3 regions of the Ferdinandcohnia sp. Marseille-Q9671 genome follow, and region 2 is predicted to be linked to each of the others. Evidence: riboswitches for the same ligand, from Rfam matches in the RefSeq annotation. Region 2 holds a riboswitch; each other region holds the start of a gene.
The links. A riboswitch is a leader RNA that binds a small molecule or an ion and turns the genes downstream of it on or off. The one in region 2 is predicted to bind S-adenosylmethionine.

Region 1: it holds a riboswitch for S-adenosylmethionine, as region 2 does, so the genes downstream of both, ACWNMY_RS10220 (sugar ABC transporter substrate-binding protein) here and ACWNMY_RS06180 (bifunctional homocysteine S-methyltransferase/methylenetetrahydrofolate reductase) in region 2, are expected to answer to the same signal.
Region 3: it holds a riboswitch for S-adenosylmethionine, as region 2 does, so the genes downstream of both, ACWNMY_RS20770 (methionine ABC transporter ATP-binding protein) here and ACWNMY_RS06180 (bifunctional homocysteine S-methyltransferase/methylenetetrahydrofolate reductase) in region 2, are expected to answer to the same signal.

What each region holds. Positions count from the first base shown of each region.
Region 1 is NZ_CDRJTA010000001.1:2,050,338-2,058,608, forward strand. Features, by position in the region: gene ACWNMY_RS10215 (sugar ABC transporter ATP-binding protein) at 1-601, opposite strand, end outside; gene ACWNMY_RS10220 (sugar ABC transporter substrate-binding protein) at 961-2,037, opposite strand; SAM riboswitch class I at 2,198-2,353, opposite strand; gene ACWNMY_RS10225 (lipoate--protein ligase family protein) at 2,779-3,606, opposite strand; gene gyrB (DNA topoisomerase (ATP-hydrolyzing) subunit B) at 3,860-5,782, opposite strand; gene ACWNMY_RS10235 (CarD family transcriptional regulator) at 5,801-6,340, opposite strand; gene ACWNMY_RS10240 (MarR family winged helix-turn-helix transcriptional regulator) at 6,481-6,909, shown strand; gene pta (phosphate acetyltransferase) at 7,023-8,021, opposite strand.
Region 2 is NZ_CDRJTA010000001.1:1,199,948-1,208,218, reverse strand. Features, by position in the region: gene ACWNMY_RS06210 (endospore germination permease) at 1-824, opposite strand, end outside; gene ACWNMY_RS06205 (ABC transporter permease) at 973-2,832, opposite strand; gene ACWNMY_RS06200 (ABC transporter ATP-binding protein) at 2,807-3,571, opposite strand; gene ACWNMY_RS06195 (sensor histidine kinase) at 3,657-4,658, opposite strand; gene ACWNMY_RS06190 (response regulator transcription factor) at 4,655-5,359, opposite strand; tRNA gene ACWNMY_RS06185 (tRNA-Ala) at 5,576-5,647, opposite strand; SAM riboswitch class I at 5,777-5,891, shown strand; gene ACWNMY_RS06180 (bifunctional homocysteine S-methyltransferase/methylenetetrahydrofolate reductase) at 5,988-7,877, shown strand; gene metH (methionine synthase) at 7,858-8,271, shown strand, end outside.
Region 3 is NZ_CDRJTA010000004.1:1,114,639-1,122,909, forward strand. Features, by position in the region: gene ACWNMY_RS20745 (LAGLIDADG family homing endonuclease) at 186-1,190, opposite strand; gene ACWNMY_RS20750 (aldo/keto reductase) at 1,428-2,414, opposite strand; gene ACWNMY_RS20755 (LLM class flavin-dependent oxidoreductase) at 2,448-3,833, opposite strand; gene ACWNMY_RS20760 (MetQ/NlpA family ABC transporter substrate-binding protein) at 3,889-4,764, opposite strand; gene ACWNMY_RS20765 (methionine ABC transporter permease) at 4,785-5,447, opposite strand; gene ACWNMY_RS20770 (methionine ABC transporter ATP-binding protein) at 5,437-6,462, opposite strand; SAM riboswitch class I at 6,766-6,867, opposite strand; gene ACWNMY_RS20775 (hypothetical protein) at 7,007-8,271, opposite strand, start outside.

The sequences.
Region 1 (8,271 bases), 850 kb from region 2:
GGGAGATAAAAATACAGCCCACACCCTTTTCCTTCAGTGTTGCGACAATCTCGAATAGGTGCCTTGTTTCTTCAATCGACAAAGGTGCCGTCGGTTCATCAAAAATAATCACCTTTGCCTCATGTGCCAATGCTCTCGCAATTAACACCAATTGCTTTTGAGCAAGTGATAGCTCGAGTGCCTGCTTTGTCATTGGTATGTCTGTAACATGTAAAAGCTCTAGAATGGAGGCTGCCTTCTTATGAAGCTTTCTTTTAGAGAGGAACAAGCCTTTTTCAGTAGAAAAGGTATCTAGTAAAATATTTTCGGCAACAGTCAGCTGCGGCACAATCACGGTGTCCACCTCTTGGTATACACAATGGATACCATGGCTCTTTGCATCCCTTGGGGAACGAATATCAACTGCTGTACCCTCTAGTGAAATCTCACCCGAACCCAGTCCATACGCGCCTGAAAGAATCTTGATGAGTGTGCTTTTTCCTGCTCCATTGGCTCCAAGTAAAGCGTGGACTTCCCCTTTCTGGAGTTCAAACTGAGCCTGATCAAGTGCAGCCACACTTCCAAAGCTTTTTGTAATTCCCTTCATTTCTAATAAAGGCATCTACTATCAACCTCCTTCCTAAAAGACCTTGCTGTTTGAAGACAAGGCCTGTTATTGTAATTGGTCAAACGTTATTTCCTCCACCAGTCTCATTTTGTCGTTTTGGTGATTATGGGATATCTGTATCCTCACTCAATCGGTTCAAGTCTTTTGACGGTACGGATACGAGCTTTCCGTACCTTCACTGCGACAACTTAACCTGTGTTACGGTATGATTACGGTCTTTTCTTACCTTCACTCCACTTGGCTCAGTCTTGTGACGGTAAGATTAGTAAGTTTCCGTACCTTCACTGAAACAATTCTCAACCTGTGGGTACGATTGTTTTATAAAGCCGTCAGAAAGAAATCTTGATTTTCACTTACTCTCCAGCTTCTAGTTTTTTCAACTCATCTGTGTATCCTTGTTCGCTTTTACCCCAGCCTTCAATGTACTGGTCAAGATCAGCAGTTGTAATTTTCTCTGCTGGTAGAGCATCCTTTGTCACAAATACTGGCTCAAGTTTCACTCGTTCTGGTGTTTCGTCACCATTTAGTTTTTGGTATGCATAACGAACCTGAATACGTCCGATGTCCTTAGGATCAACCGCTGCAGACGCGACCCACGGGCTGTTTTCTTCTTGGATCATTTGTAAATCCTCATCACTCATATCAATTCCGTATACTTTAATGTCAGTGCGTCCTGCTTGTTGAATAGCACGAACTGCTCCTTTTGCAAACTCATCCCATGCTGCCCATACAGCTGTGATTTGACCTTCTTCAGGATATTGCTTTAAGATTGCCTCCATTTGAGACTGTGTATCAAGTGCTGTATTTGCTGTTGCTGCACCAAATGTTGCAACTTCTTTAATGTCAGGATTGTTATTCAAAAACTCTTGATATGCAACTTGACGTCTTTCCATTGGGGCAAAGCCTGCCACCCAAATTTTTACGATATTCGCTTTTCCACCAGCGTCTTCTGCTAATTTTTCCAGCGTCATTTGCGCCATTTGTTGGTCACCTTGTTCAAGGACAGTAGTACCCTCTACCTCTACTTCTGCATCAAACACAACAACCGGAATTCCTTTGCCTACTGCTTTTTGCACACTGCTTTGAAGAGCTTCCTTCGTACCGTGGTCAATTAAAATTGCATCAAAACCTTGGTTTATCGCTGCATCTACATTTGAAGCCATTTTTGCTAAGTCCCCATCAGATGTGAAAACAGTAGTCTCGCCAGCAAAGCTTTTCACTTGCTCCTCTACCCCTTCAATATACTGAGCTGAAAATGTACCTAGGTTCTGCTGCATGATCAAAGCTATTTTTTTATTCGCTAACGGATGATCTGAATTCTTAACTTCTGTGCTATCTGTTTTTGTTGTTTCTTCTGCTACCTTTGGTTGGCAGCCGACCAATACCGCTAGGATTAGTAAAATGGTAAATACGTATTTTGATAGTTTCATTGTGTTCTCCCCTTTTTTTGTATGTAATCATTGTTTTCATATCTATTTACTGCGTTTAGAAGCTATCACTCTCCTGTTTTTCGAGGCCTTCTTTTTAAGATATAAAAAAGCCCCTTTCTTAGGTCAGAAAGAGGCTTGAAGTATCCAAAAGTCTTCTCACCTCTTATCTACCAGAAGAAACATTCTTCTGTTGGAATTAGCACCGTGCCTTACGGGTATGTAACCCGGCGAAAGCTTTCGCCCCATTTCACAATGGTATTACGGTCGGTTGCTGGGCATCGTCGGGCCAAATCCCTCCGCCTACTCTTGATAAGAGAAAATACAGCAATACTATTCAATTATGCCTTTGCGTAGTAGCGCCCGATTATTTTCGAGCTTGCTCGAAAGTTTCCTTTGAAAAATCGAGGCATCCGCCGGAGGCTTTACCTTTTATTCAGCTGGGGTTAATCCCAGTTGAATAAAGGTAATTAATCTTCTTGACGAGAATAATACCACGCCCAAAAATGAAATTCAATATTTTTATTATAAAAAATATTTGAATAGTGGAAAGTGGGATTTTGTCGAAAGATTTTGCTAACATGCAATTATTGTGCGGGAAGGCGCAATTCTCAAAACGAGGGTGCAATTTTCCCCTATGTAGGTGCAATTCTCAATTTGAAGGACCAATTATGCCCAACGACGGTGCAATCCCACAAAATTAAGTAGTACCTAACGCAAAAAAACCGGGAACCCCACCCCCGGTCAAAGTGCTTTTTCATTCCGATCTAGCACTCGTACATAATTTTGTTCAAATAACTGCATTTCTTGCTCTGTAAGCTGTGAAGCAAAGATATGCTCACTTTCAGTTTGTAAAGTTTGCAGTAGACGTAGCATAATCTCCTGGACAGTAATGGTTGGATCCACTAGTTCCGCTAAGGATGCCATCGTTTCTGGCTTGATTGATGGATAGACAAACTTTGTCTCCTCACCTTGCAAGCCAGCTTCATAAAACTGACGAATCACATCGGCTCGATGTGAACCACTACCTGTGACTCCCAAATAGATTTGAACAGCAACGCCATTTCTAAGTCTCCGTTGTGAAATCCCGGCAAACTTTTTCCCGTTTATACTCAAATCATAGCTACCTGGGCAATATGATCCCACAACTTCACGGGCAACAATATCGACATTATGGCTTTGAAGCATTTTTCGAATCAGTTCAAGCATCGTATCATAGCCACGATTGATATCAATCTTTTTTTCCGTTTCAGGGAAAATAAGTGAAATGTTAAGGACTCCTTCGTCAAGTACCACTGCTAGTCCGCCTGAATTTCGTACTATCACCCGATACCCCTTTGATTCAAGGAGTTTTATCCCATCCTGAAGGTGTGGCAGTTTTGTATCTTGAATTCCCAAAACAATGGTTTGATGATGGACCCAAGTCCGTGCGGTAGGTGCGGATTCCCCTTTTCCCACAAACGCACATAATGTATCATCTATTGCAAATGACTGTAACGCATCAAATTGATATCCAAGGCTGGATTGATCAATAATCCGCCAGCTTGGCTGCTGTAAAAGACTCTCGTTCATACGGCATACTCCTATATGTAAAAAGTACTTAATTATATCATATCTGAGACGCAGGTGCCCTGTCGCACCACAAAATGGAAGATGGGATGAGATTTGGGTCAAAGAACCTGTCCCCTTGACCCACAAGGTGCACGTCCCGCCATAAATCAGAAATCGATATGACATTGGGTCAAAGAGCCTGTCCCCCTGACCCACTAGAGCAATCCCATCCCTCTGCGCAATAGAAATAAGCCAGGCAGCAGCCTAGCTTGTTTTATACGTCAAGGTTTTTTACGTATTTTGCGTTTTCTTCGATGAATTGACGACGTGGTTCGACCTTTTCACCCATGAGCATTTCAAAGGTTTCGTTTGCATCAATGGCGTCATTTAAGTTTACTTGAAGAAGAGTTCTTGTTTCAGGGTTCATGGTTGTTTCCCATAGTTGCTCTGGATTCATTTCTCCAAGCCCTTTATAACGCTGAAGCGCCGGTTTTGGACTCTCCGGTAAGCCAGCAAGAATTTCTTGCAGTTGTTCATCATTATACGCATATTGAATCTTTTTACCTTGTTGTATTTTATACAACGGCGGCTGCGCTACATAGATATAGCCGTACTCGAGCAATTTTCTCATGAATCGATAGAAGAACGTAAGCATCAGTGTACGAATATGTGCTCCGTCAACGTCTGCATCCGTCATAATGACAATTTTATGATATCTAGCTTTTTCAATAGTAAAATCGTCCCCGATACCAGCTCCGAAGGCCTTAATCATCGTTCCAATTTCGGTATTATGAAGGATTCGATCCAACCTTGCCTTTTCCACGTTTAAGATTTTTCCTCTTAGCGGTAGGATTGCCTGAAAATGACGATCTCTTCCTTGCTTTGCCGAGCCTCCCGCAGAGTTACCTTCTACGATATAGATTTCACTAATAGACGGATCCTTTGAGGAACAATCTGCTAGTTTACCAGGTAGAGTTGAGATTTCGAGTGCATTTTTTCGTCTTGTTAGCTCTCTCGCTTTTTTGGCAGCCATCCGAGCTCTAGATGCGAGAATTATTTTATCTATGATTTTTTTCGCAAGTGTAGGGTTTTCTAATAGAAACTCTTCAAATTTTCGTGAGAAAACTGAATCTGTGACTGTTCGCACTTCTGAATTTCCAAGCTTTGTTTTCGTTTGGCCTTCAAATTGAGGTTCAGGATGTTTAATCGATATAATGGCTACGATCCCTTCCCTGACATCCTCTCCAGAAAAATGAGGTTCATTCTCTTTCCCAATTCCACTTTTCTTATAATAATCATTGATCAACCGGGTTAATGCGGTTTTAAAACCAGCCTCATGTGTACCGCCTTCATACGTATTGATATTGTTCGCAAAGGAAAGCAGTAAACTATCATATCCTTGATTATATTGAATCGCAATTTCAACAGAAATTCCATCTTGGTTGCCCTCCATATAAATCGGCTCATCAAGAATAATCTCCTTCGAACGGTTGAGTAGCTCGACATAAGATTTAATTCCACCTTCATAGTGGTAGTTATCCTTGCGTCCTTCGCCTCGTTTGTCCTCGATGTTGATTGATATCCCCTTATTTAAAAAAGCCAGCTCACGCAAGCGGTTGGCTAGGACCTCATATTCATATTCGCGGGTTTCCGTAAAAATTTCATCATCGGGTGTAAAATGAATTTTCGTTCCCGTATAATCTGTTTCGCCAATTATCTTTAAATCTTCTTGTGGAACACCTCTTGTATACCGTTGATAGTGAACTTTTCCATCACGGTGAACAAACACCTCTAATTCACTCGAGAGCGCATTTACAACCGAAGCACCTACACCATGAAGTCCTCCAGAAACTTTGTAGCCTCCGCCACCAAATTTACCACCGGCATGAAGAACTGTTAGTATTACTTCCACAGCCGGCCTTCCCATTTTTTCATGATTCCCGACTGGAATTCCACGGCCATTATCAGTTACTGTGATACTGTTGTCTTCTTCTATAATCACATTGATTTCATCACAGTATCCAGCAAGGGCTTCATCAATACTATTATCAACAATCTCCCATACGAGATGATGAAGACCCTTTGCCGATGTTGCTCCTATATACATACCGGGGCGCTTTCGTACTGCTTCAAGTCCTTCAAGTACCTGTATCTGACTCTCATCGTACGTGTTTGTTACTGTATTCGCTTGTTCCATCCTCCGATGCACCTCTACTTAGTTAACTATATTTGCTACTTCATGTGGTGAAGATTTACTCATCTTGTAACTAATCATTCGATTGATCTCTTTAGAGATGGCATCAACAGACTTATCCAAAGATATCGCTAACTCTTTGAACAATATTTTTTGAACATAAAGTAAGATTCTACGGTCATGCTCACTTACCTTTTTATCAATTATTTCAAATTCGTATTTTTTACACATTAGGGTATTGATAATCCCTGCTATTTCCATCCGGCTTCCATTCGCTACTCTTTCCGAATATACCTTGTTCCGATCCGTACCGTTTTCAATCCATTGAATACCGGGTAGTCTGAAGGATTCAAGAATCTCTTCTGCCTCACTACGGTTAATAATTCCTTGCATTCTAATTCGGTCATTGTCTACCGGGTTATGGATAGTTAGAGTGCTATCTTCAATTGGGTGTATTACATAATAGCTGCGAGTCGTACCTGAATATGTTTTTTCACAAATGTCATCTATTCTGCAAATTCCCATATTTGAATAAATAACTAAATCCCCAATACTAAACATTTATCATGCTCCTATCCAATGGATTGTCAACTCAGTTGACTAAATCTATCATAACCCAGATATTACAAATTGTCAACTTGGTTGACATTTATACATACTTTATGTATAGTTGTTCCGATATTAAAGATGGAAGTGACAATATGAGCCAGGAACTACAAAACTTAGACTTACTTGACCTAATAAGTGAAAGACATTCTCAACTTCGGGAAATTGCTGAGGTATTATGGAACGAACAAAGCGATATCACGATTTCCAATTCAGAATGGTACATCATGTCTCGAATTTATAAAAAGCAACCTACCATTGCCTATGTATCGAAAAATGTTGATTTTACTAGGCAAGCAACTCATAAATTCATTAAAAACCTACGACAAAAGGGCTTAGTTAACGTAATGAATGTTCAACATAATAAAAAGGAAAAATGTATTGAATTAACTCCTCTTGGAGTAGAATGTTACGAAAAAAATGAAGCACTTAAAGCAACACTCGAAAAAAAAATTGCTGAAAAAATCGGGGAAAAAGAACTCCTGTTCCTTAAGGACATATTGAAATCCGATTGGGGAATATAATGGGTCACGGGGACAGGTACTCTGTCCCACCAGATATTGGCAGACTGGGTCAGGGAACCTGTCCCTCTGTCCCACAAAAAAATGGCCATGCACATCGCATGGCCATTTCTACGTTATAGGGCTTGTGCTGCTGTGATTAGCGCAAGTTTGTATACGTCCTCTGCGTTACATCCACGTGAAAGGTCGTTTACTGGCTGGTTTAGTCCTTGTAAAATGGGACCTACTGCCTCAAAATTTCCTAGTCGTTGGGCAATTTTATACCCGATATTACCCGCTTCGAGACTTGGGAATACAAATACATTTGCATCACCCTTGATCACGGAATCAGGTGCTTTTTTCGTTGCAACAGATGGTACAAATGCAGCGTCAAATTGGAATTCTCCATCTAATACGATAGTTGGATCCATTTCTTTTGCAAGTTTAACGGCATCTACTACTTTTTCTGTTTCAGGAGATTTTGCAGAGCCCTTTGTTGAAAAGCTTAGCATTGCAACTCTTGGCTCAATATCAAACATCTCTGCTGTATGAGCACTTTCAATTGCAATTTCCGCTAAATCTTGGCTATCTGGCGCAATATTGATCGCACAATCAGCAAATACATATTTCTCATCATCACGCACCATGATGAAGACACCCGATGTTTTCTTCACACCTTGTTTTGTTTTAATAATTTGAAGAGCCGGACGAACAGTATCAGCTGTAGAATGTGCTGCCCCACTTACTAATCCATGTGCTTTTCCAGTGTAGACAAGCATTGTACCGAAGTAGTTTTCATCTTGAAGAATCTTGCGTGCATCCTCTTCCGTCGCCTTGCCTTTACGTCTTTCTACAAAGGAAGATACCAATTGGTCAAATTCCGGATAGGTAGCCGCATCGTAAATTTCAACACCATCAAGGGAAACACCTAGTTCATTCGCCTTGCTTTCAACTGCAGCTTTCTCGCCAACCACAATTGGTACGAGTACCTTTTCGCTTGCCAAACGGCTTACAGCGGTTAAAATTCGCTCATCTAGTCCTTCTGGAAAAACAACTTTTAGGTCTTTTCCAGTTACCTTTTGTTTTAATTCTGAAAATAAATCGCTCACTTTACATCCTCCTAGACTGTTGTGCATTGAATAATACCAATGCAATTAATTATGTAATCATCAAAAGAAGGGGTATTTTATCCCGCATACCTTGATTGCCATCCATAAGGATACGGCACTTTTCACAAATTTAAAACCAAAATGCATTAAAAATTCTGTGACAGTATTATGACACTACCCTAAATTTTCCCCAACAACGTACTAAATTACTCACAGCCTTACACAAACACAGGTTTATAACGCAAAAAAAGAGAGCTTTTACGCCCCCTTATTGTAC
Region 2 (8,271 bases):
CACTGAAAAATAGATAGAGAATCTAAACGGGTAATGTGTTCACCTATCTTTAATAATCTCCACTCCTCATAAGCAGGATTTCTTAATTTTACTGCTTCATGTGGCCCAAATTCAGATATGGCTCCTGTAAGTGGTCCTACTATTAAACACACAAGGATGACGCCAGTTACGATAAGCCACTTAACCTTTAGTTTGTTCTTAATAAAAGGGGTTAAAAACAATAAAAAAATGATATCAAATAAACCAGAGCAAGAATAAATAATTCCGTACAAAAATTCGCTGTACCCATTTTCGAAAATTGGGAATAGCAATTCGTAATTTTTATTTGGAGAATTTCCGATCCCGACCAAAAATCCAAACATAGAAACAATCGGCAAAGTTAGAAGAGAGATTGTACTTATCGTCAGTAATCCTTTCGATGTCGAATAATAGCAAACCAAAGCAAAAGCTAATATTATGACCAAATCCGGAGTATCGAGGGTATAGTTCCCTTTTGCCCATAAAAATGTGAACTTTAGCGTAATTAAGGCAACTACAAAAAAATAACCCACAATTATAATGGTAAGAAAAATATAAATCCAATTACTTTTACATTTTTTTTTAAGTAATGATAGAATATCTTCTGTTTTATCCACTTTTTTATAAAGATAGAAGACAAGTAATATAAAGAGAATGAAAGGTATTGTACTAAAAATGACACTTAACCAAGAAACCCTGTTAGAGGTTGATAATAGTATTGGTATTAGCAGGACATGTACCATAAATCCGGTAGACATTATCATTAGAACATATATATGAATTGCACTAATCAGCTTTCCATTCATTAGGATCCACCTTAATTTCTGGCATTTTCTTGTAATAGTTTTGCCTTGAAGGTAATACTTATGCATCCCAATAGAAACCTAAAAAAGTTCCTTACAAAATGTAAGGAACTCTAAATTCATATCTAAATCCAATTGCTTCATTTTTACATCAAAGGACAGTTCTAACCTGCTTAGTGTAGAAAAAGCGGACAATATAAAAGTACACGATTTGGATTAGTAAAAATACACCTAGTACCGCTATGGATACTTTTGTTAAGTCATAATAAAAAAGGTGAGACAAAGCGGTCAGAGCCACCGCTCCATGAATCAGTGCCACTAGAATCGGTGTGAAGAAGAGAATGGCAGTTTGTCTAGTAAGAACCTTTTTCAATTCTTTCTCTGTTAAGCCCATTTTTGCAATTGAACGGAATTTTTGTTTGTCTTCTTCTAAATCAGCGTAAAGTCGGAAATAAAGGAAACTTCCAGCCGAAACAAAAAAGACAATCCCGATAAACAACCCTACAAACAATACAAGACCATAATCCTTATTTAATTGATAGATCCTATAATCCCTAGCAGAAAATTCATAAGGAGGGAGTACTTCCACTATCTTTCTGGAAGCTGCTAATATGTTTTCTTCCCCATCCGTTACCTGCCATGCATGATAGTGATCTTCCCTTGACGGAGCTGGCAGTTCCTCGAAATCCTGATCAGAAACTACATAATAAGAATCAGTTGCTGGTAGGGCTCTTGAATAAATCACTTCCTCTGGAAGTAAGGTAACACCAGAATTCAATTCAATCGTTTGCTCGAGCAGCTCTTCAGTTTGTCCAAATTCATTCCCCGTAAATTCTACAACTTTAAGCTGGCCATTTTGAATATCAATTGTATCTTCTCCAAGCATTATAGCAAATCGATTAAAATCCGATTCCCTAGCTATGAGGATAGAATCTTGCCCAATCTCATAAAACGTAAGCATCGTTTGCTCTTGATTCGCTTCCATATTTTCTTCCCTGATCGTTTCATTAATTAAAGCAACATTCTGCTCTTCCGGGTCAACAGCTGTATATGAAAAAGTATAAGGATTGTTAATTTTAATCCCTGCTGTAAGAATGGTTTGAAACCCGAACAACGTCCCGATTGCACTAAATGCGACAGTGGAAACAATCGCTACCATAAAAAAGGTGCGAGCATTATCCTTCATTCGGAACGATAGATCGGATAATAAAATCATGTTCGTTTTCTTCCAAAAGATGTTGTCATTCTTTTTAATCTTGCGGATCAAATAAACACTTAACTGGGTGAACAACAAATAGGTACCGATGATCACGACAATAATCACTGGAAGCATTGCGAATATTACGGTGGTTCCCTCCACAATTAAAGCAACTGCATATCCGATTCCAATCAGAAATACTGCTAAAATCGTTAGAAAGATATTCGCCTTTGGTTCGCCTTTTGACTTCTTATTTCCTTTAATTAAGTCGATCAGCTTTCGACTACGTAATACATAAGATACAAATAACGAAATGAAGAAAAATAACAAAATAAAGGAAACAAAAGTTATGATAACTGCTTGAATCGGAATATAAAAGTCTAGTGAGTTATCCATGACAAGCACATTTTCCGCTATCAATAAAATCCCTTTAGAAAAAATCAATCCCAACAATATCCCGCCTAAAGTTGCGAAAAAGCCAATCAACAGGTTTTCCATGAATACCATTAGACGAATTTGCCTAACGGACATGCCCTGTATCATCAATAACCCGAACTCTTTCTTCCGGGTATTCAAGAATGAACTCATCGAATATAGAATGAAGAAAAAGGAAAAGACATAGATGATTCCTGCTACAATATTCATCCCCTTTTGTACATTTGAATTCATCTCACCTCCGGCTAAAACCGGGTGGAAGGCGAAAATCGAAAATGTAAAAAATACCATCACCGTAAATATGCTGCTTAAAAAGTATGCTGCATACAACCGTTTATTGCGAACGACATTATTAAACGCGAATCTGCGAAAGGTCATGGCCATCCCCTCCTAGTAAAGAAAGAGTATCGATGATCTTTTGGAAAAAGGCTTGGCGATTATCTCCACGATGAATTTCTGAAAAGAACTGTCCGTCCCGGATAAAAATGACCCGATTGCAATAACTAGCTGCTTGTGGATCATGGGTCACCAATAACATCGTTGCACGCTCATTCTTATTTATCGATTCCAACATTTCCATGACATCCTTCGACGACTTCGTATCAAGGTTCCCAGTCGGTTCATCAGCGAGTAGCATCTTGGGCACATGAATCATCGCCCTTGCAACAGCTGCCCTTTGTGCCTGACCACCAGAGATTTCATAGGTGCGCTTGTTCATAATAGGGGTAATCCCCAATTTTTCCGCGATAACACGCGCCTTCTGCTTCATCTCTTTGACCTTTTTTCCATCGAGAGTCAACGGAAGGACAATATTTTCCTCCACGGTTAAGGTATGAAGCAAATTAAAGTCCTGGAAAACAAATCCGAGTTCTCGTCTTCGGAATTTTGCCAAGGCCTCTCTTTTAAGTTGATGTGGATTCTTTCCATTGATCAATATCTCACCGATTGTTGGTTCATCAATTGTAGCAATCATATTCAAAAGGGTCGTTTTCCCACTACCAGATGGCCCCATGATACCAACAAATTCCCCATCTTCAACGGAGAAATTAATATTGTTTAATGCTTTATAGGCCATTTTACCTTCATAAATTTTACTAACCTGTTTTACTTCTAACATCACAAGATCCCCTTCCAAATTCTGATCTGTGATTAGTATACCTTGCTCTTCGCTATCTTACCTATCGATTCTTCTTTCACTTTCCTTACAAGCTTGTAAGGTTTTGAGTTTCTGTAAAAATGATGCGGAAGGTTGTACCTTTACCAAACTCTGACTCCATTTCAATCCGGTGCCCGAGGGTGTCTAGTGTCTCCTTCGTCAAATACAGCCCCATACCCGTGGATTCTCTAAATTTCCTGCCATTTTCCCCGGTATAAAAGGGATCAAATATCCGCCGTTGATCCGCATCAGGAATGCCAATTCCAAAGTCTTTTACCTCTAGGATGGCTTCTTTCCCTCTTTCATAAATGGAAATAACAATCCGATTACTGGTTCCGGAAGAATATTTAACGGCATTATTGATAAGCTGAGAGAGGATAAAAAAAAGCCACTTTTCATCGGTCTCCACCGTCAATCCTTCCTTTTCCACTTCTAGCTTAGGATAGACTTTGTTGCGAATATAAAATCGTTTATTCTCTCCGTTCACTTCATCTACCAATTTCGCGAGATTCACCGGCTTAATATGAAAATCCTGCTCAATCGTTTTTAGCCGTGCAATATAGAGGACCGTGTTCAAGCCCGTTTGCATCCGCTCGGTCTCTTCTCGGATGCTGGAGGACTCAGGTTCATCTAAATTTTGGGCAGTGAGTTCTATAACCGACAAAGGGGTTTTCATCTGATGAACCCATTGATCCATAAACTTTCGATGCTCCTCCTGCTCTTTTTCTACTGATTCTAATTGACTTTGAAAAAGCTTGTATTGGTTACGCAATACTTGATCAAAAGCAATAGAAACCGGCGTATCATCTGTTTTTTGAAAGCTGTCATCTAGTGATTCTAGCGGCTGATTCAAGCGCTGGTACAACTTCCGACGTGATAAATAATAATAAAGTAGATAGCAACCAAGAATGAAAAAATTGAGAAAAATTACGTAAAAAAATAGATGGATATCTCGATATCCATCAAACCAGAAGATTGAAAGGATGACGAGCATTTGAACAGCCTGTACAATAATCAGTAAGGAATATTCCTTAAAAAACAATCTCATGCCTTATCTTCCTTCCATGAAACGTTTAACCGATACCCAGCCCCTCTGACTGTTTCCACTGCATCTTGTAATCCAATTTCCTGAAATTTTTTCCGAACCCTCGTGATATTCACATTCAATGTATTTTCATCGACATAGCTTTGGTCATCCCAAAGTTTCTCAAGTAAGTCTTCACGACCAGCCACCCGAGGATATCGTTCCATCAAGCTTTCGATAATATCTGCTTCTTTCTTTGATAAGGAGATGGTTTTTTTGCCAAAGATCAACTCCATCCTTTCTGGAAAGAATGTAAGACCAGCATTTTCTAATACCCGATCTTCATGTCTTGTGGCATATTCGCCATAAGCACGGCGCAATTGGCTACGGATTTTGGCCATAACAATTTCCGAACTAAATGGCTTGGTAATATAATCATCTCCACCATTTTCTAATGCCATCACCTGATCCATTTCCCCAATCCTTGCCGAGATAAAAATCACGGGGCACACTGACTCTTTCCGAATCTGCCTGCACCAATAATACCCATCAAAACTTGGTAAATTAATGTCTAAAAGAACCAGATCTGGTTTTATATCATTAAATGTATTTGTTACATGTTCAAAATCAATCACGCACGTCACATCGTAGCTATATTTTTCAATATGTGTTTTCAAGTGTTCTGCAATTTTAGGATCATCCTCAACAATCATTATTTTTTGCATATTCAATCACTCCTTGTTTCAGATACCATTATGGGACAATCTATATTTGTAATAAAATTATGGTGTTAAGTCACTCGACCACTCGTGTTACAACAGCTACTTCTAATCCTATCGACTGTGCTTGGATTATTGTTTAACTCTACTAATCATGCTATGTATATTTTATAGAAAGAAAAAAGCCACTTCTAGCTTTAACTAGAAATGGCTTTTTGTAAATGGAGTTGATGGGAATCGAACCCACGACCCTTTGCCTGCCAGGCAAATGCTCTCCCCCTGAGCTACAACCCCGTATGAATTTTGAATGTAGCAAAATTATATCATGCCATTTTTTGATAGACAATCATTTTTTACAATATCATTGAACTTGACACTTATGGCAAGTTGTAGTAAATTTTAGAAAATGTAAAATATTTCGGTTTCTTATCGAGAGAGGTTGAGGGAAAGGCCCGATGACACCTCAGCAACCTTCAATGCTTTGTCCATTGAAAAGGTGCTAATTCCTGCGAGTGATTTTTCATTTGCAAGATAAGGAGAAAGATAATGTGATTTCACTTACAAAAGTCTTCTTCTTAATAGAAGGCTTTTTTGTTTTTATTTGAGAGTTTTGATGATGACAAGGAGAGTGACAATGAGCTTATTAAAAAAATTTGAGACACAAATTGTGATTGGCGATGGAGCGATGGGGACGCTGCTTTACTCCTATGGCGCTGGTAGTTGTTTCGAGGAACTGAATCTGTCGCAGCCAGAACAAATCCAGAACATTCATAGGGCCTATATCGAAGCGGGGGCAGATGTGATTCAAACCAATACATATGCAGCGAATTATTTGAAGCTTGGCAGATATGGCCTTGAGGACAGTGTGAAAAGCATCAACAGCGCTGCAGTACGTCATGCCAAAAAAGCTTTGCAAGCACAAAATGAAAATTCAAATCAGTATCAAAAACAGGTCTATGTGTTGGGGACATTGGGCGGGAACCGAGGAGTGAAAGCTAGTTCAATTAAGCTAGACGAAATCAAGCGAAGCTTTCGGGAGCAGCTCTATTGTCTTTTGCTAGAAGGAGTAGACGGGCTGATACTCGAGACGTTCTGGGATCTTGAGGAACTTGAAACCGTCCTGACAATTGCGAGAAAGGAAACGAAGCTGCCGATTATTGCCCAAGTGTCCCATCAGGAACCTGGCATCTTGCAGGAATCCACCCCAGTAAATGAGGCAATCAAGAGACTGGAAGGACTTGGGGCAGATGTCGTCGGACTGAATTGTCGGTTGGGGCCGCACCATATGCTGACGGCGCTTGAACAAATTGAGCTACCAAAGCATGCCTACCTCTCTGCCTATCCGAATGCCAGTCTGCCGGCTTATACGGACGGGAAATTCTATTATGGAGGAGATGCCGACTATTTTGAAAGAGCAGCCCTTGAATTCCGAAAGCAAGGGGTCCGGCTGCTTGGCGGATGCTGTGGCACAACACCTGAGCATATCCGAGCTTTTGCCACATCTCTACTTAACTGCCCACCAATTACCGAAAAAACAGTGAAAGCAACACCAACGCAAGTTGTCGTATCCGATTTTGCAGGAAAAAGGAGCTTCCCGCCACTCCAGGAAATTGTGAAGGAACGACCATCCGTGATTGTCGAATTAGACCCACCACGGAAGCTCGATACGACAAAATTCTTTGAAGGGGCACGTGCCCTTAAGAATGCGGGCATAGATGCGGTCACATTAGCGGATAACTCTCTTGCCCAGGTCAGAATCGCAAATGACTCCCTTGGCTATCTTTTAAAAAGGGATTCCGGCATGAGGCCGCTCATTCATATCGCTTGTCGAGACCGGAATCTGATTGGTTTGCAATCCCATCTCATGGGCCTGCATACGCTCGGCTTACATGATGTGCTTGCAATTACTGGAGACCCTGCTCGCGTCGGTGATTTTCCTGGGGCTTCATCAGTGTATGATATGGCTTCATTTGAATTAATTCAAATGATCAAACAACTTAATCAAGGCCTGTCCTATTCTGGAAAAGACTTAGGGGCAAGGACGGCATTTAGCATTGCAGGTGCCTTTAATCCAAATGTAAAATCATTAGAAAATGCGGTAAAAAGGCTGGAAAAAAAGGTTGCTTGTGGGGCCGATTATTTCATCTCTCAACCGGTTTTTTCAGAGGAAAGGCTGCTTGAAATCTATGAACATACGAAACACTTAGAAGCACCAATTTACATCGGTTTGATGCCACTTTTAAATAGTAAAAATGCAGAGTTCTTACACAATGAAGTACCGGGAATCAAAATTGCCGATAGTATCCGAGAACGGATGGCCTTTTTACAAAATGACCCGGTCCAGTCGGCCGCAGAAGGGATTGAAATTACCAAATCACTCATTGATGCTACTTTGGATTTATTCAATGGAATCTATTTAATTACACCATTTTTACGCTATGAACTGACGGTTGAGTTGGCACAATATGCCCGTCAGCGTGCAAAGGATATAAGGGGGAACAACTATGCCAAAACAACCAATTAGTGAACAAATCAACAAACGAATCCTTATCATGGATGGTGCGATGGGGACGATGCTTCAAAATGCGGGGCTGACACCTGAGGATTTTGGCGGTGAGGAATATGATGGCTGTAATGAACATCTCGTGTTAACAGCGCCTGAGGTGCTTTCTAGAATTCACCGCGAGTATTTAGAAGCTGGTGCCGATATCATTGAAACCAATACCTTTGGCGCGACAAATCTCGTCCTGAATGAATATAATATCGGGTACAAAGCCTATGAAATTAATAAAATCGCGGCACACCTTGCTGTCAAGGAAGCGGAAAAATTGTCCACTGAGGCTTGGCCACGGTATGTCGCAGGTTCAATCGGACCGACCACGAAAACACTGAGTGTGACAGGGGGGGCTACCTTTGAT
Region 3 (8,271 bases), on a different contig from region 2:
TTTAAAAGACATTATAAAAACGGCTATGTTTAATAAACATAACTGACTTTGACACACCGTATAAATAACTATCCCGTTTCTATAATTATAGGAAGTTTATGATAAATCGATTCCTGTCGAAATCTAGTAGATATTATGTCTGCTAGATTATTTTTAAAAGGAAATAGGTGAATTCGATAACCCGCCTACTCATAGTTTTCCTGGTTATTATTATTTTCATTTTGTTCGTCAATTGTAAGTTTAAATTCATTATCGCTTTTAATCCAATTAGAGAGTGTTTCTTTTTTTATACCTGCCTTAGCACAAGCAGTTTCTAAACATTGGTTAGTTGTATAGGCTTGAATAAATATATTCTTTCTTTCAATAACAGCAGATTTATTGGTCTTAAATTTTGCATCTTTTAATATGTTTGAGTTTAGATCTTTATCAGGAAAAGAGTTAAATTTCCGTTCTAAATATATATCTTTATTTTCATAAATCCAATCATGGAAGTTTTTAATAGTTTTTCTACCGCTAATATATAAACGATAATGTTTACCTTTATGTATTATACGGGATTCAAATCCATGATATCCTAGTAGTTCCTTTAAAGTAATCATAAAATCTATTGAGCCTCCAACAAAGCTGACAAAATAACCTCTTGTATAAACACTTCCATCTCCATCAAAATAACCTCTAATAAAATGGCTCAAATATTCTTTTGGTACGTTAGGAAATTGCACGGTTAATGATTTGTTTGGTGTAATGCCGTGTAAGGTAATTAAATCTTCTTTTAATATCTTGCTATTTAGGTTTAATAAATAAACACCTGTTTTCTTATTTTGTTGCAATGGCTGATTAGATCCTACCTCTTTTTTGATCTTATCTAGAATCTCCGGTTCTTTTGGAGAAATTGTAACAGTCTGTGTTTCGCCTGATATACAGCCATCTGCAAGAATAAAACCTAAGATATATGCCATATTATTTGACCATTCTTTAAAATAATTTTCATTAAGGCTATACTGACGTTTCCAGCTACCAAATGGCCTCATTTCTACATGATGTTCTGATAGTACCTTGCGTATGTATCTAGAAGACACATTAGCAAGTTCTGCAATCTCAGATGTTTCATGCCCTCCCTCGTATAATTTAATAATTTCAATGAATTCTAGTGTTCTCTTTCTTTTTGTCCTCCTAGTAGTTCGATTCATATTTCTCTCCCCTTCCAACGAAATAGGAACATTCGTTCTATAATTTTATTATAAGAACAAATGTTCTTTCCTTCAAGCGGAAGGAATGATTTTAATATTTATTTAGATTAGCATTATGGTTATGTTATTTATTTCCTCACCTAGGATTCAGTTCTATCACATAGAATGTATCATTTTATATACTTTCACAAAATTAAAACCTGCAGCAGTGCGTGTCACGCTACAGGTTTCCTTATCCTATTTCCTTTTACCTACTCCTTCCTCTTCATGATGGTCTGTAGCTAAAGGCGGAGTGTTGGACAAGGAAGCAATTTCTTCCCACTGACTCTTTTCTAAAGAGATATGAATAGAATCAAGTGATGGCTCCAATTGTTCTAGGTTTCTTGCACCAATAATTGGCGCAGTAATACTCGGATTATTTTTCACCCATGCGACAGCAAGAGAAGTTGGATTATATCCGTTTTCATCTGCATATTGTGTAAATCGATCAGCAGTCTCGTAATAATCTTCTCGGCCGTATCTCAGTTGATAATTTCGTTGTTCTAGTAGTCTCCCTTCTTTAGGCTTCTCTGCTTTCCCATATTTACCGGTTAATAGTCCTCCACCTAATGGGCTATAGCTAATTACTCCAAGTTGCTCCGATTTAGCAAGTGGTAGTATTTCAACTTCCGCTTGTCTTTTCACTAGATTATACATCGGTTGAATAAGTTTAAATTTAGCTAAAGCTTTTCGTTCTGATATACCAAGAGCTTTTGCAATTTGCCAGGCTGCCCAATTGCTAACGGCAGGATATAGTATTTTACCTTGTCTTTGTAAATCATCTAATGCAATAAGTGTTTCCTCAATATCTGTTTTATCGTCAAAGCGATGGAGGAAGTAAAATTCAATGCGATCTGTTCCCAAACGTTTTAGGCTTTTTTCAATCGAAAGAAAAATATGTCTTCTTGATGCTCCACCTTCGTTTCGGTCAACCCCAGAAGGAAGGCCGACCTTAGATGTTAACACAATATCATCACGACAATCCGCTATACACTTACCAAGTATCTCTTCGGCCCTTCCTTCATTATAAATATTAGCTGTATCAAAAAAATTAATCCCAACTTCCCGACAACGGTTAAACATGGCTTCAGAAGTTTTTTCATCCGCTATCCCACCAAAAGACATCGTCCCGAAACACAACTCTGATACGTAAATGCCCGTATCTCCTATTGTTTTATATTTCATAAAATCTCCCCATTTCTAGTAACAATTGAAATATTACTTCCCTTCCAAAATGGCTGTTTTCCGATACTGACTTCCTGGATGATCGCTAGGTAATAAAGAACTCCCGTGGTCAAATAACTTTTCTCTAAAGGTTCCCTGATTATATTCAGTTTTATAGATTCCGCGTCTCTGTAATTCAGGAATGACCAAATCTACAAAATCCTTTAGGGTTTCTGGTGTGACAAGATGTGCTAGGTTAAAGCCATCTACACCACTCTCCTCGAATTGAAACTGAATCGCATCGGCCACTTCTTGCGGATTTCCTACAAGAATATGATTCCGATCTAGTGTTTCAAATCGGTTTAACACTTCACTAACTGTTAGTTTTTTAGGTGCATCCTTTGTAAGGGAGGCTGCCCTTGATTGCCCGTGTTCGGTATGTTTGTATTCAAAAGGACTATCTAAATCTGTATACTGTGATAAATCGTAACCACTAGAGCCACCATATTGGGCTTTTGCCGCATCAGCACTCCAATAACTAGCAATTTCCTGATACTTTTCCTCTGCTTGTTCAGTGGTCTCACCTACAATAACATTCAGAAAAGTAAATGCCTTAATATGGTCAGGATTTCGACCATACTTCTGCGCTCTTTGTCGGATATCATGAATAGAAGATTTTATTTTTTCTACTGTTCCTCCAATAAATACACATTCTGCATGTTTAGCTGCAAACTCCTTGCCACGTTCCGACGTACCTGCTTGGTATAGAACAGGGGTTCGTTGTAAGGAAGGCTCACTTAAATGAGGTCCTTCTACTGAAAAATACTCACCTACATGATTTATTTCATGTACCTTTGACGGATCCACGAGGACCTCATTAGCAACATCCCCAATGATAGCATTGTCCTCCCAGCTCCCTTCCCATAGCTTATATGAGACTTCTAAAAACTCGTCAGCCAAATCATAGCGTGCATCATGCTTGAGCATTTCTGGTAAACCAAAGTTTTTTGCTGCATTAGGAAGATAGGAAGTCACGATATTCCATGCCAATCTTCCCTTTGTAAGATGGTCTAAGGTAGAAAACCTTCTAGCATGGCCAAACGGATGCTCATAAGTAGTACTTACTGTCACTGCAAAAGAAAGATGTTCTGTTACACTTGCCATTGCTGGTACTACAAAAGCTGGATCATTTAATGGCACCTGAACTCCGTCACGTATGGAAGGGTCTTTACTTTGCTGATAAACGTCATAAATACCTAGCACATCTGCAAAAAATACGGCATCAAACTTTCCTCGTTCTAATAATTTTGCTAAATCTATCCAATAGTCCAAATCCTTGTACCTGGTATGTCGTTCACTTTTTGGATGCTTCCAAAGCCCGTGTGAATTGTGCATAGCACTGGTCATATCAAATGCATTTAGTCGTATTTGTTTTACCAAAATTACCACTTCCTTTACTAGATTATTAAACCTATAAATCTTTCATGTTCCCTTTTTATTGGCGATTCTTTATGAAATCTTCTAACTGTGTTAAAGTCGTTTGAAGATCTTCCGCGGGGATATCTACGACAATACTTCCTCCTTTTGTATCTTCTATGACGGCCTCTTTCACGTCAGCTTCTTGATATAGTTTGGCAATCGTTTTGAGTGTTTCATTGTCTTTATCCTCTTCGCGAACGGCAAATACATTTACATAGGGTCTTGCTTCTTCACTTTCTGGATCGTCGTATAATAACGAATCCTTAAAATTCAGACCAGCCTGACCAGCAATCCCATTATTGATTAGTGATGCGGCAACATCCTGAAGTGCCTGTGCAGTTTGTTGCGAAACAACTGGAACAATTTCTAAGTTTTTTGGATTTTTCGCAATATCATCTAATGTACCGTATATACCAACACCCTCTTTTAGCTCAATTAGTCCTGCAGTTTCTAATAAAAGAAGGCCTCTTCCAAGGTTTGCAGGGTCGTTTGAAATGGCAATTTGTGACCCGTCTGGTATGTCTGATAAATCATCATATTTCTGAGAATAAATCCCTGTTGGGTTAATTGTCGTAGATGCTATCGGAACAATCGTATACCCATTCTCTACGTTAGCCGGACCTAGAAAAGCAAGATGCTGGAACGAATTCATATCAATTTCTCCATTTGCTAACGCATTATTTGGTTGTATGTAGTCGGAAAACTCAACCAACTCAATTGTGATCCCTTTTTTCTTTGCTTTTTCTTCGATAAGCTTCCAGTAAGGTCCATCAGCACCTGTCACACCAATCTTTACTACCTCTTGGTTTTTTCCGGATGTACTGTTAGTGCAGCCTGTAAGTAATGAAACAAAAAACACCATGAATAAGAAAATAATCAACCGCTTTTTCATTTGTATCTCTCCTTTTTTAATTATCTTCGTAAAAAGAATCTAGATAAAAAGTTTCCAGAAAACTGTGCAATTTGAACAAGTAGGATTAAGATTACAACTGTTACAATCATGACTGATGTATCAAATCGTTGATAGCCATATGTCATGGCTAAGTCACCCAATCCGCCGCCGCCAACTGTTCCAGCCATTGCTGAGAAATCAACAAGCCCAACCGTTACAAAGGTGAGACCTAGAATAAGGGGACCCAACGCTTCAGGGATAAGTACGCCAAATATGATCCGTAATGGACTTGCACCCATAGCCTGTGCGGCTTCAATAATTCCTGGTTCTACCGAGACAAGATTACTCTCTACGATCCTGGCGACCGCAAAACATGCAGCGATCGTCATAGGAAAAATTGCTGCTGCCGTTCCAATGGTAGTTCCCATTACTGCTCGAGTTAAGGGACTAAGCGCAACTAGTAAAATAATAAAAGGGATTGGACGAACAATGTTTACTAATAGGTTAAGTAAGAAAAAGATATATTTATTTTCCAATATGTTTCCTTTACGTGTGACAAAAAAGAGTACGCCCATTGCGATCCCGATAATGCTTGAGAAAATTAACGTGAAAATGACCATCAAAATTGTTTCTCCAGTTGCTTCGACAATACGTGGCCAAAATGTAGTCCAATCAACTCTCATGGTTAATCACCTCCCTTACTTCCACAATTTCTTTGAGCTCAGTAATGACTTGCTGAATGAGGTGACTAGCACCCTGAAACTCAACAATCAAACTACCAAATAATTGATCCTGTAATTCGTTAATACTTCCATAGATAATGTTAAAATCAATCCCATGCTTTCTTGTAACTCGTGATAGGATTGGCTCACTCGAAGCTGCCCCAGTAAAAATCACTCGATACAAATTTGCAGAATGACTAGTTCGTAATTTTTCTAGAAGTTTGCTAGAAAGCTTATCGTTTAGTACAGAACTAATAAAGTTTTTCGTCGTTTTTGATTGTGGATTCGAAAATATATCATAAACATTTCCTTCTTCAATTACCGAACCATTTTCCATCACGGCCATTCGATGACAAATGCTACGGATTACATGCATCTCGTGAGTTATAAGCAATATTGTAATGTTATACTCTTCATTCACCTTCCGTAATAGGTGAAGGATTTCTCCGGTTGTCTCGGGATCCAGCGCAGAAGTGGCTTCATCACAAATAAGAACGTCTGGTGATGTCGCTAATGCTCTTGCAATACCGACTCTTTGCTTTTGTCCACCTGAGAGCTGCTCTGGGTATTGATCTGCCTTATCTTGTAATCCAACAAATTGAAGTAATTCTTTTACTCGTTTGTCAATTTGCTCTTTTGGCATTTTGGCAAGCTTTAAAGGATAAGCGATATTTCCATAAACAGTACGAGAGTTAAAGAGGTTAAAAGATTGAAAAATCATCCCGATTTTTCTCCGCAAATTCCGGAGATTTGCTTGAGAAATACTAGATATATCTACGTCGTTGATCGATATCCTTCCCGATGTTGGACGTTCTAGTAAATTTACGAGTCGGAGCAATGTACTTTTCCCAGCTCCACTAAATCCTACTACCCCAAAGATTTCTCCTTTTGAAATCGTTAATGAAACATTACGTACCGCATGAACCTCCTTCCCGCCGAAACTAAAAACTTTGCTTACTTCCTCAAACTTAATCAACTTGTTATCCTCCTCTGATCTTGGTTGGTTTCATAATTTCTTCTAAAAAGACAGAAAAAGGCATCTTTATTCCAACAACCTCAAAAGAAGCGTTTGGATAAAGATGCCTTTAGTTGTCTAATCGGCATAGTATTTTATTTTCTATTTTCCACTTTTGGAGAGTCTTCCTTTTTCAAACGAAACATTGTATTTCATTTTCCATCTCCCTTCAGTACCTTGGTTGACCAATGATTACTTGAAATTTGGCAAAAATAAAACTCTCTTCACAAAAGAAGAGAGTTTTAATGTAAATTTATTCATCTCTTCTCATCTTTCAAGCTCACGGCTTGCAGGATTTGGCACAGTACTTCAAAGTCTGTTGCCGAGGCTTCAAAGGGCCAGTCCCTCCACCTCTCTAGATAAGAATTCATCTGTTATTTAATTGTAGTTACTAAGTTACATCGAAAGCATTTACTTGTCAACAAGTTTTTTAAAAACTCTTATTATTTTATACTTTCACTTTACTGTTTTCCCTAACCCGCAATTATAAATCAAACATTACTAATTAATAAGTTGTTTTTAACCAACCTATTGGACTCATATTCACTTTGTTTGCCCCTGCATGCTTTGTAAGTGTTGCTACAACACTATCTAAAGGAAGAACAGTATAGGTATAAGGTAGTTCTTCATTATACTTATATTCAAACGTAAAAGGTTCAGTTGGTGGATTCATTTTACTCATATTTTCACTTCCCACAATATGAGAAGACCATGCCCAATTTCCTATTGTTGATTTGTCATGCCAAGTAAATCCTTTTGTAAATAGATTTTCCCCATTATTGTCCCAACTGCTTCCTGTATATGTTCCATATTGATTGGTGATTTTGGAATTTACAATTAAATTTCTGTTATACGCATCATGGAATAACTCAGCCCATTGTTGGTTCATGTTAGATATATCTAAACCTTGAATTTCTGCACCTGTGATTGGCTCGTTAATGTCTTTAAATACGGACGTATCTGCTGCGATTGATGCCCCGTTCCTCGCATTTAACGCACGTGAAAGTTTGTCTGTGCCATATTCCGCAATTGCACTTACATTCTCCAACACATCTTGATGTGTAGAATTGTCTAGGTACAAATTGTATGCATGGCCCGTTCCTTGTCGTATCATCGGTACTCGCTGACCAACATTGGTATACGTGTTATAGGCTAGTGTTAATCTGATTCTCTGATTTCCATCTTTATAATCTACTCCACTACCACTCACATAGTTCGTATAGTCTTTATCTCCGGAACCAGTTAAGTGCACCTTACTGTGATAGGCTGCATAAGCCATTATCTGTTCTTTTGTCGCACCGCCATTACGCATATTATTGTACACACTATCAGAATTCAGTTCATTTGCAGCATATTTTTCCTCCATAAACTGAATGGATTGATAAATATCACTATCTTGTGCTGGATTTTCACTTGCAGGTAAACCAAATTGAGACCATGAAATGGTAATGTTAGAACCACCGTTCTCTGTGTCAATTAATCCATCTGAAGCAATGGTAAATTTACAATGGTCGATCCATACATTATTCGCACCATTTACTTTAATAAATGACCAGCCTACTTCCTTATGTTTTCCAGTATCATCCCATTGCCACATGCCATCAAACTTCAGATTTCTAAAGATAATATCATTTGTAGATCTAGCTAATTTTAACTCTACAGACCTAATTGTTTTGCCTTTCTTTGAAAAAATAGTTAGGCCATCAATACCATCAATATTCATTTGTGAGACACCGGAGGAAGCCAAGTTTGGATTTGTAAATCCGTTCA